Regions from separate parts of the Aureimonas phyllosphaerae genome, predicted to be linked through region 3. Evidence: predicted binding sites of a transcription regulator. Region 3 holds the regulator's gene; each other region holds the start of a gene.
The links. The regulator PhoB, encoded in region 3, activates phosphate uptake and scavenging genes when phosphate is short. The targets are predictions, from matches to a motif close to TGTCATNNANCTGTCAT.
Positions count from the first base shown of each region.

Region 1: a site for PhoB is predicted at 1,591-1,607, ahead of phnF (phosphonate metabolism transcriptional regulator PhnF). Genes of this name have one in related genera too.
Region 2: a site for PhoB is predicted at 2,047-2,063, ahead of ugpB (sn-glycerol-3-phosphate ABC transporter substrate-binding protein UgpB). Genes of this name have one in related genera too.

Region 1 is NZ_CP181348.1:3,077,863-3,081,130, reverse strand. Features, by position in the region: gene alaS (alanine--tRNA ligase) at 1-691, opposite strand, end outside; gene phnF (phosphonate metabolism transcriptional regulator PhnF) at 841-1,560, opposite strand; gene phnG (phosphonate C-P lyase system protein PhnG) at 1,682-2,158, shown strand; gene phnH (phosphonate C-P lyase system protein PhnH) at 2,164-2,769, shown strand; gene ACLNGM_RS14560 (carbon-phosphorus lyase complex subunit PhnI) at 2,771-3,268, shown strand, end outside.
Region 2 is NZ_CP181348.1:2,431,598-2,434,865, reverse strand. Features, by position in the region: gene ugpA (sn-glycerol-3-phosphate ABC transporter permease UgpA) at 1-577, opposite strand, end outside; gene ugpB (sn-glycerol-3-phosphate ABC transporter substrate-binding protein UgpB) at 660-1,958, opposite strand; gene betC (choline-sulfatase) at 2,118-3,268, opposite strand, start outside.
Region 3 is NZ_CP181348.1:4,372,575-4,375,842, forward strand. Features, by position in the region: gene ACLNGM_RS21000 (aspartate aminotransferase family protein) at 1-111, opposite strand, end outside; gene ACLNGM_RS21005 (GcrA family cell cycle regulator) at 512-1,111, shown strand; gene ACLNGM_RS21010 (DUF3297 family protein) at 1,235-1,483, shown strand; gene phoB (phosphate regulon transcriptional regulator PhoB) at 1,541-2,275, opposite strand; gene phoU (phosphate signaling complex protein PhoU) at 2,278-3,000, opposite strand; gene pstB (phosphate ABC transporter ATP-binding protein PstB) at 3,054-3,268, opposite strand, start outside.

The DNA of each region.
Region 1 (3,268 bases), 1.3 Mb from region 3:
GGCCCATGCCAGTGTCGATCGACGGCCGCGGCAGGTTCAGGCGCTCGCCGGGCGAGACCTGCTCGAACTGCATGAAGACGAGGTTCCAGAACTCGAGGAAGCGGTCGCCGTCCTCCTCCGCCGAGCCCGGCGGGCCACCCCAGACGCTCTCGCCCTGGTCGTAGAAGATTTCCGAGCACGGGCCGCACGGCCCGGTTTCGCCCATGGTCCAGAAGTTGTCGGAGGTCGGGATGCGGATGATGCGGTCGTCGGAGAAGCCGGCGATCGACTTCCACAGCTTCGCCGCCTCGTCGTCCTCCGAGTAGACGGTGACGAGAAGGCGCGACTTGTCGAGCGCGAACTCCTTGGTCACGAGGCTCCAGGCGAGGCTGATCGCCTCTTCCTTGAAGTAGTCGCCGAACGAGAAGTTGCCGAGCATCTCGAAGAAGGTGTGGTGCCGGGCGGTGTAGCCGACGTTGTCGAGATCGTTGTGCTTGCCGCCGGCCCGCACGACCTTCTGCGCGGTCGTGGCGCGCGTGTACGAGCGCTTCTCGAGGCCCGTGAAGACGTTCTTGAACTGCACCATGCCGGCGTTCGTGAACATCAGGGTCGGATCGTTGCGAGGGACCAGCGGCGAGGACGCGACCGGTTCGTGCCCGTTCTTCGCGAAGTACTGGAGGAACGTCGACCGGATCTCGTTCACGCCGCTCATGGGAAACCTTCAAGGCTTGGATAGGATCGCGGCGCAGGAACGCCGCAGCGCCAGCCTTTTAGCGAGGGGCCGAAACCCTGTCCATGCTCGCGCGCGACGGCCTACGAGCAACGCGCAAGCGACGCCGAGATCCGGCAATCTGCTGACGATCAGAGACGGAACACGAGTTCCATCCGGTCGGCAGGAAAGCGCGAGCGCATCGCCTGCACCGGGCGATCCTCGGCATCGACGTCGACTGCGCTGGAGACGAGGACGATGCTGTCGGGGGGCAGGTCAAGATGCTCGGCATCCACCGGATGCACGCGCTCGGCCGTGATTCGGGTCTCAAGCCGACGGTAGTCCGGCAATCCGTGCCGCCTGAGAGCCTCGGTGATCGATCCGGTCTCGGCATAGTCGCGCACGATGTTGGGAAAGCGATCGGCCGGGAAATAGCCGGTCGAGACCGAGAGCGGCAGGCCGCTGGCGACGGACAGCGTGTCGAGCCGGGCGAGCGCCGCGCCGAGCGGGCAGTTCAGCAAGGCGGCCAGCGCCTGATCCGCGCGCACCGTTTCGGATCGGATCAGACGCCCGGCAGGCCGCTGACCCTGCGCCGTGACGTTCTCGGAGAAGCGGGTTCGCAGGCCGACCGGGTAGGCAAGACGCGGAGCAGGTGCGTTGACGAAGGTGCCACGCCCCCGCTCCGACCGAAGAAGCCCTTCGGCCGCGAGCGACTGGATGGCCCGACGAACGGTGTGCCGGTTGACCGCATACCGCTCGGCAAGTTCCGTTTCGGGTGGAAGCTGATCGGAGACCGAACCGTCGGCGATGCTGGCGCGAATGCGGTCCGCCACGCGTCGCCAGCGCGTCACCCCCTCGTCCGCATCGTTCATTCCGTCGGGCTCCGTTTGACCGCGCGCCGCCGTCATAGAGGTGTCACCATCGAGGCGCTATACCTTCCCCGTCCAGATCGGTAGTCTAGACAAATAGACAATCGGAAGCGGGTCGTACTTGATGCCTCAAACCGCCACCCCCTCGAACATGCGAACTGAGGATGCCCGCAAGCGCGCCATAAACGCGCTGGCGCTCGCACCGCGAGGCTTCCTGAAGGATCGCTTTGCTGGTTTCGCGAAGGAGGTGCCGCCGGCCCTGCCCGTTCGCGGGCCGGAGGTCGGCCTCGTCATGCTGCGCGGACGCGCCGGCGGCGGTGGTGCGGCATTCAATCTTGGAGAGGCCAGCGTCTGCCGCGCCACGGTGCGGCTTGCGACCGGCGAGGTTGGGCACGCGATGATCCTCGGGCGTGATACCGAGACTGCCCGCATTGCCGCTCACCTCGACGCCCTCTGGCAGACCGATGCCTGGCGCGACCGGATCGAGACCGAGTTCGTGACGCCGGCGCTCGCCGCCGATGCCGAGGCGCTGGAGCGCCGCGCCGAGGAGACGGAAGCCACCCGCGTCGATTTCTTCACCGTCGCCCGAGGCGAGGATTGATCGTCATGTCCGCTGCGCTTTCCACCACCGCCGTCTCCGGCGGCTTCAACGATCCGGTCCTCGGATCGCAGGCTGCGTTCCGACGGATCATGGGCGCCTTCGCGGAGCCCGGCACGACGATCGACCTCGGCGGCTTCGTTTCCGCGCCGAGCCCCCTGACGCCCGCGATCGCGACGCTTCTGGCGACGCTCGCCGACGCGGACGCGCCCGTCTTCCTCGAAACCGACGACGCTGCCGAAACTTTGGCGTGGATCGCCTTCCAGACCGGCGCGGCCGTGCTGGCCGATCCGGCCGATGCCGCGTTCGCGGTTCTGTCGCCAATGTCGGATCCCAAGCGGTGGGAGCGCTATCCGCTCGGCACCGACGTCTATCCCGACCGCTCCGCGACCCTGATCCTGTCGGTCGAGGCGCTAGAAGGCGGAGCGTCACTGACTTTGTCCGGCCCCGGCATCGAGACGACGCGCCGCATCGCCCCACTCGGCCTGCCCGCCGGCTTCATCGCCGCCCGCGCGGCCAATCGCGCACTGTTCCCCCGGGGGCACGACCTCGTTCTGGCTGCCGGCGCGCACTGCCTCGTGCTCCCGCGCACGACCTGCGTCGAGGAGGCTTGAGATGTACGTAGCCGTCAAAGGCGGTGAAGCCGCCATCCAGAAGGCGCACCGGCTGCTCGCCGACCGTCGCCGCGGAGACCGGAGCGTGCCGGCCCTGACGATCGAGCAGATCGCGTCGCAGCTTGCGCTCGGTGTCGACCGCGTAATGGCGGAAGGCTCGCTCTACGATCCCGACCTCGCGGCGCTAGCCATCCGCCAATCCTGGGGCGACCTCATCGAGGCGATCTTCCTCCTGCGGGCGTTCCGGACAACTCTTTCCCGCTTCCGCGCCGCCGAGCCGCTCGACACCGGCGCGATGCGGCTGGAGCGACGCATTTCGGCGACCTACAAGGACCTTCCCGGCGGCCAGCTTCTCGGTCCGACCTTCGACTACACCCACCGTCTGCTCGACCCGGCGATGGCGCGCGACGAAGACGTCGCGGAGCCGGAGCGCCGCGCCGCACCGACCGCCGTCGCGCCCCGCGTGACCGATCTCCTCGGCGCGGAAGGCCTGATGGAG
Region 2 (3,268 bases), 1.9 Mb from region 3:
TCGCCGCCGCCTCGATCAGCGAGCGCGGGATGGACTGGAGGGCGGCGACGAAGAACAGGAAGTTGTAGGAGATCTGCTTCCAGGCTGCCGCGACGATGACGAGTCCCATCGCCTGATCGCCCTTCAGCAGCGGATCCCAGCCATAGCCGGCCGCGCGCAGCATGTAGGCGAACGTGCCCATCGTCGGATTGAACATGAAGAGCCAGAGCATGCCGGCGATGGCGGGTGCGACCGCGTAGGGCCAGATCAGGAGCGTGCGGTAGAACGCCTTGCCGCGCAGCACCTTTTCGGCCGATGTCGCGAGCAGCAGCGCGAGACCCATCGCGAGCACGGCCGTCGAAAGGCTGAAGATGATGGTGGTCTTCAGGGCGTGGAGATAGCCGGGATCGCTCAGCACCTGCCGGAAGTTGGCGAGGCCGACGAACTCGGTCTTCAGGCCGAACGCGTCCTCGCGCAGGACGGACTGGTAGAGCGCCTGCGCCCCTGGCCAGTAGAAGAAGACGAGCGTCACCAGAACCTGCGGCGCGAGCAGCAAGTACGGCAGAAGCTTGTTGGGAAAGGTGACGCGGGTGTTCAAACGGCCGCCCCGAGCATGACATGGGCGCGCCCCGCCGCGAACGGCGGGGCGCCTTGAGGGTGAGGATCGCCTGTGCGGCCGCTTACTGGCCGGCGGCCTGCGCGATCGCCGCGTTGCCGCGCTCGACGATCTTGCCGAGCGCCATCTTGGCGTCCTGGCTGCCGTTGAGCATGGCCTCGAACTCCTCGTTCATGATGTCGCGGACCTGCGGCAGGTTCGGCAGACGCACGCCCTTGGAGTTCTCGGTCGGCGTCTTGCCCATCATCTGCTGGATCGGAATCTCGCGGGCCGGGTTCTTCTCGTAGAAGCCGCTGGCCTTGGTCGCCTCGTAGGCGGCGAGCGTCACCGGCAGGTAGCCGGAGACCTGGTGCAAGCGCGACTGGATGTCGGTCTGCGACAGGAACTCGAAGAAGGCGGCGACGCCCTTGTATTCCTCGTCCGACTTGCCGCCGAAGACCCAGAGGCTGGCGCCGCCCGGAATGGTGTTCTGCGGCGCGTTGTTCCCCTTCGGATCGTAGGGAAGCTGGCCGGTGCCGTAGTTCATGCCGGACTTCACGACGTCGCCGAGGCCGCCCGACGATTCGGTCAGCATCGCGCACTCGCCCGACAGGAACAGCTGCTTGGCCTCCGACGTGCGGCCGCCGTAGCGGAACGTGCCGTCCTTGGCGAGGTCAGCGATCGCCTGGAAATGCTCGACGAAGATCGGGGCATCGACCTCGAGCTTCACGTCGAGGGCGGCGAGACCGTTCTCGTTGGTGCCGTAGGGCACGTTGTTCCAAGCGGCGAAGTTCTCGGTCTGGATCCAGGTCAGCCAGGTCGAGGTGAAGCCGCATGGGGCGGCGCCCGACGCCTTGATCTTCTTCGCGGCGTCGAACACCTCCGGCCAGGTCTTGGGCGGGTTGTCGACGTCGAGGCCCGCCTTCTGGAAGGCGTCCTTGTTGTAGTACATGATCGGCGAGGACGAGTTGTACGGGAAGCTCAGCATCGTCCCGTCGGGCTTGGAATAGTAGGACACGATGCCCGGCAGGTACTTCGACTTGTCGAAGCTCTGGCCAAGCACCTCGGCCACCGGCTTGATCGCGCCCTCGGCGCCCATCATGACGCCGGTGCCGGCGTCGAAGATCTGGATGATCGCGGGAGGCTGCTTGGCGCGGAAGGCGGCGATGCCGGCGTTCAGCGTCTCGGGGTACGTGCCCTTGAAGACCGGCGTGATCTTGTAGTCGGACTGCTTCTCGTTGAACTCCTTGGCGAGCGTGTCCACGACCTCGTTGTTGGCGCCGGTCATGGCATGCCACCACTGGATCTCGGTCTGCGCCACGGCGGCGGTCGAGGCGAAAAGGGCGGCCACGAGGGTCGCAGCGGCGGCGGTCGTCTTGGTCATCGCAATAGGCTCCCAGCGCCGGGCCTTGATGGCCACGGTCCGTCACCGCCCTCCTAGCGGCGCGAACCAACAGTCGCGTGTCAAACCTACGATGGTTCCATGACAGCGCAAAGCCTTATCACGCCTTCGTTTTCAGCCTTCCACACGCACCTCGTGCGCTCACTCGCCTCGCGGAAAGCGCTGGGAGTCCTCCAGCACGTTGAGGTCCATGTGGTTGCGCATGTAGCGTTCCGACGCCTTCTGAAGCGGCTGGAAGTCCCATGGATAGTAGGCGCCGTTGCGCAGCGCCTCGTAGGTGACGAGGCGGCGCGCCTGGCTCTGGCGCACGTCGCGGTCGAAGGCGCGCAGATTCCACAGACGGGTCGCCTCGGCGTCGAAGGCGGCGAGCAGTTCGGCATGGTCCGGGTCTGCGGCGAGGTCGCGCAGTTCGGACGGATCGTCCGCCAGATCGAAGAGCTGGTCGGGATCAGCCAAGCAACGCGTGAACTTCCACCGCCCGCGCCGGACCGCGACCATCGGCGCGATCGAGCCCTCGGCGGCGTACTCCATCGGCACCGATTGTGCCCGCTCCCCCCGCCGCGCCGTGTCCATCAGCGAGATGCCGTCGAGCCATTCGGCGCCGTCCGACAGGTCGATCCCGGCGAGCTCCGCCAAGGTCGGCAGCACGTCGAGGGTCGAGACCGGCTGCATGTAGGGGCCGGGCGGCAGGCCGGGCGCCGAGACCATCAGCGGCACGCGGGCCGAGCCCTCGAAGAAGTTCATCTTGAACCAGAGGCCGCGCTCGCCGAGCATGTCGCCGTGGTCGGACACGAAGAGGATGATCGTGTCCTCCAGCATGCGCGTGCGCTCGAGGATGTCGACGAGCTCGCCGACCTTCTCGTCGATGTAGCTGATATTGGCGAAATAGGCCTGCCGCGAACGGGCGATCATCTCGTCCGTGATGCGGTATTCGTGGTCGTTGCAGGCCATCATCAGGCGCTGCGAATGCGGATCCTGGTCGGCGAACTCGATCCGCTCGACCGCGGGCAGGAGCGCCGGCGAATTGCGGTAGAGATCGAAGAAACGGCGACGCGCGACGTAGGGGTCGTGCGGATGGGTGAAGGAGACCGTGAGGCAGAAGGGCCGGTCGTCGTTGCGTCGCGACAGGTCGTAGAGCCGGGCGGCCGCGTGGTGGGCGACCTCGTCGTCGTATTCCAGCTGGTTGGTGATCTCGGCGACGCCCGCGTGCGTGACGGAGCCGAGGTTGTGATACCACCAGTCGATGCGCTCGCCGGGTTTGCGGTAGTCGGGCGTCCAGCCGAAGTCGGCGG
Region 3 (3,268 bases):
GTCGAGGAACCGCCGGCCGTCCTCGGTCACGAGCCACACGCCCTCACCTCGCTCGACGCGCAGGTCCGCACGGGCGAAGGTGGCGAAAAGCGGGTTGTCGTGCTCGGACATGGGGCTGACTTCTTCGGTTTTCCCGGAATGGGTTCGGGGCGACGGCACATGGCGGCCCGCATGGGGGCTTGCCGCCGTGCCGCCCTCACGGTGGACGGGCCCTCGGCAGCGGCCCGCTATACCATGTCGCAACGCGGGATTGTCAATCGAAACCCCGGATTTGCGGCCGTTTCGCCCGCTCGCGCCGATGCATTGACCTGTTGAAAAACCGCAAAAGCGATTCGTGCAACACTGTGCGCACCTTGCCACAGCGCCCCGCCACGCGTTAAATTGGGTCTGGACACCATATTTCGTGCGACGAGACCGGCTGTCTACCAGATCTGGTGGTTCGAGGATCGTCCTCTGTCATGCTGCGTGGATCGGTGGCGCGTCGCATGGGTCAAGAATTAGGAGTCAGTTCATGAGCTGGACCGACGAGCGGATCGATCTTCTCAAGCAACTGTGGGGCGATGGCCTGAGCGCCAGCCAGATCGCCGCGCAACTGGGCGGCGTCACCCGCAACGCCGTGATCGGCAAGGTCCATCGCCTGAAGCTCGACAGCCGCCTCAAGGCCTCTGCGCCGCTCGAGGCGGTGGTCGCCCCGCGCGCCGTCCGGCCGGTTCTCGTCGAGACGATGCCGGACGAGGTGCCGGCGCCGCGCGTCCTGCCGGTGCAGGCCCCGACGGTCGCCGTGATCACGCCGGCCGTCGCCGCGGCTCCGCGCCCCGTCCGGCCTGCGACGCTCGGCGCGACCGCGCTGAAGATCGAGGTCGAGCCGGAAGAGCAGGAGGAGATCGTCGGCCGCGCCACGGTGCCCCACGGTCCCGGCGAGGTGGTGCCGATCTCGCGCAACCTGACGCTCGTCCAGCTGTCGGACCGCACCTGCAAGTGGCCGCTCGGCGACCCGCTGTCGGACGAGTTCCGCTTCTGCGGCAACAACGCGCCGGACGCCTCGCCTTACTGCCAGTATCACGCGCGCATCGCCTTCCAGCCGGTCTCGGAGCGCCGCCGCGTCCGCTGACGGGTTCGCCGTCCACGAAAAAGGCCCCGCCATCGCGCGGGGCCTTTTCGTTTTCAGGGAACCCTTGAGTCATTCATGGCCGCGGACTGGCATGGGCCGGGCGCTTGCGCTATGGGGGCGCCCATGACCCAGGACACTCTCCCCGACCGCCTCGCCATCGATCCCGACAGCCCGTTCCACAACGAGGAACTCCTGTCGCAGGGCATCGGTATCCGCTTCAACGGCTCCGAGAAGACCAATGTCGAGGAGTATTGCGTCAGCGAAGGCTGGATCAAGGTCGCGGCCGGCACGGCGCGCGACCGCAAGGGCAAGCCGATCCTCCTCAAGTTGAAAGGGACCGTGGAGCCCTTCCTGAAGGGCGACGCCGCCTGACGATCCGATGCGGGACGGCCGGAACCCGGCCGCCCGCCGAACTGCCTCGTCAGGCCGTCAGACGGCTTCCGGGCGAACGCTCGACGCGCGCGGCGCGGCGGCCGTGAACGTCTCGTCCAGCGCATAGCCCGCGCCGCGGACGGTGCGGATCGGATCGCGCTGGCGACCGCGGTTCACGGCCTTGCGCAGGCGTCCGACATGGACGTCCACGGTGCGCTCGTCGACATAGATGTCGCGGCCCCAGACGCCGTCGAGCAGCTGCTCGCGCGAGAACACGCGGCCCGGCGACTGCATCAGGAATTCCAGAAGCTTGAACTCCGTCGGCCCGAGCTTCAGCTCGCGGCCCGCCCGGCGAACGCGATGCGTCTCGCGGTCGAGGTCGATGTCACCGGCGACGAGCTGCGAGGAGATCCGCTCCGGCTTCACCCGGCGAAGCATGGCGCGCACGCGGGCCATCAGCTCCGGCGTCGAGAAGGGCTTCACGACATAGTCGTCGGCACCGGTCGACAGGCCGCGCACGCGCTCGGACTCTTCGCCCCGCGCCGTCAGCATGATGATCGGCAGCCGTTCGGTCTCGGGCCGCGCGCGCAGGCGCCGGCAGAGCTCGACGCCCGAGAGGCCCGGCAGCATCCAGTCGAGGAGGAGGAGGTCGGGCACCTGCTCCTTGAGCCGGAGGTCCGCCTCGTCGCCGCGCGCGATCGTGTCGACGGCATATCCCTCGGATTCCAGGTTGTAGCGCAGGAGGATCGAGAGCGCCTCCTCGTCCTCCACCACCGTGATGCGCGGCGCCATGGTCAGGCGCCCCGCAGGCCGACCGGCGCGACCAGGGTCGGGGTCGAGTCGCCCTTGGGACGCTCGATCTCCATCTGGCTGCCGGTCTTGATGTAGAAGATCGTCTCCGCGATGTTGGTCGCGTGGTCGCCGATGCGCTCGATGTTCTTGGCCGAGAAAAGCAGATGGGTGCAGGCGGTGATGTTGCGCGGATCCTCCATCATGTAGGTCAGGAGTTCGCGGAAGATCGAGGTGTAGAGCGCGTCGATCTCCTGGTCGCCCCGGCGGATCGCCTCGGCGCGCAGATGGTCGCGCGTCGCATAGGCGTCGAGCACCTCCTTCAGCTGGCCGAGCGCCAGTTCGGACATGTGCTCGATGCCGCGCACGAGCTGCACCGGCTGGGTGTGCTCCTGCGTGGCGAGGACACGCTTGGCGATGTTCTTGCCGAGATCGCCGATGCGCTCGAGATCGTTCGAGATGCGGATCGCGCCGACGATCTCGCGCAGGTCGTGGGCCATCGGCTGGCGCTTGCCGATGGTCATGATCGCGTGCTCGTCGATCTCGCGCTGGGCGGCATCGAGGAGGACGTCGTCGGCGACCACCGACTGGGCGAGCCCGGCGTCCGAGCGGATCAGCGCCGAGACGGCCTGCTCCACCATGCGCTCCGCCTGGCCGCCCATCTCGGAGATGCGGCGCAGAATGAACTTCAGTTCCTCGTCGTAGGACGTGACGATATGGTGTTCCATGACGCGTCTCCCTTCATGGATTGGGGCCGCCGCCCGGTTGTGCCTCGATCCGGTCAGCCGAAGCGGCCGGTGATGTAGTCCTGAGTCCGCTTGTCGTCCGGATTCTGGAACATCTTCTCGGTCGGGCCGACCTCGACGATCTTGCCCAGGTGGAACATCGCGGTGCGCTGCGAGACGCGGGCCGCCTGCTGCATCGAGTGCGTGACGATCACGATCGTGTAGTTCTGGCGCAGCTCGTCGATCAGCTCCTCGACGGTCGCGGTGGCGA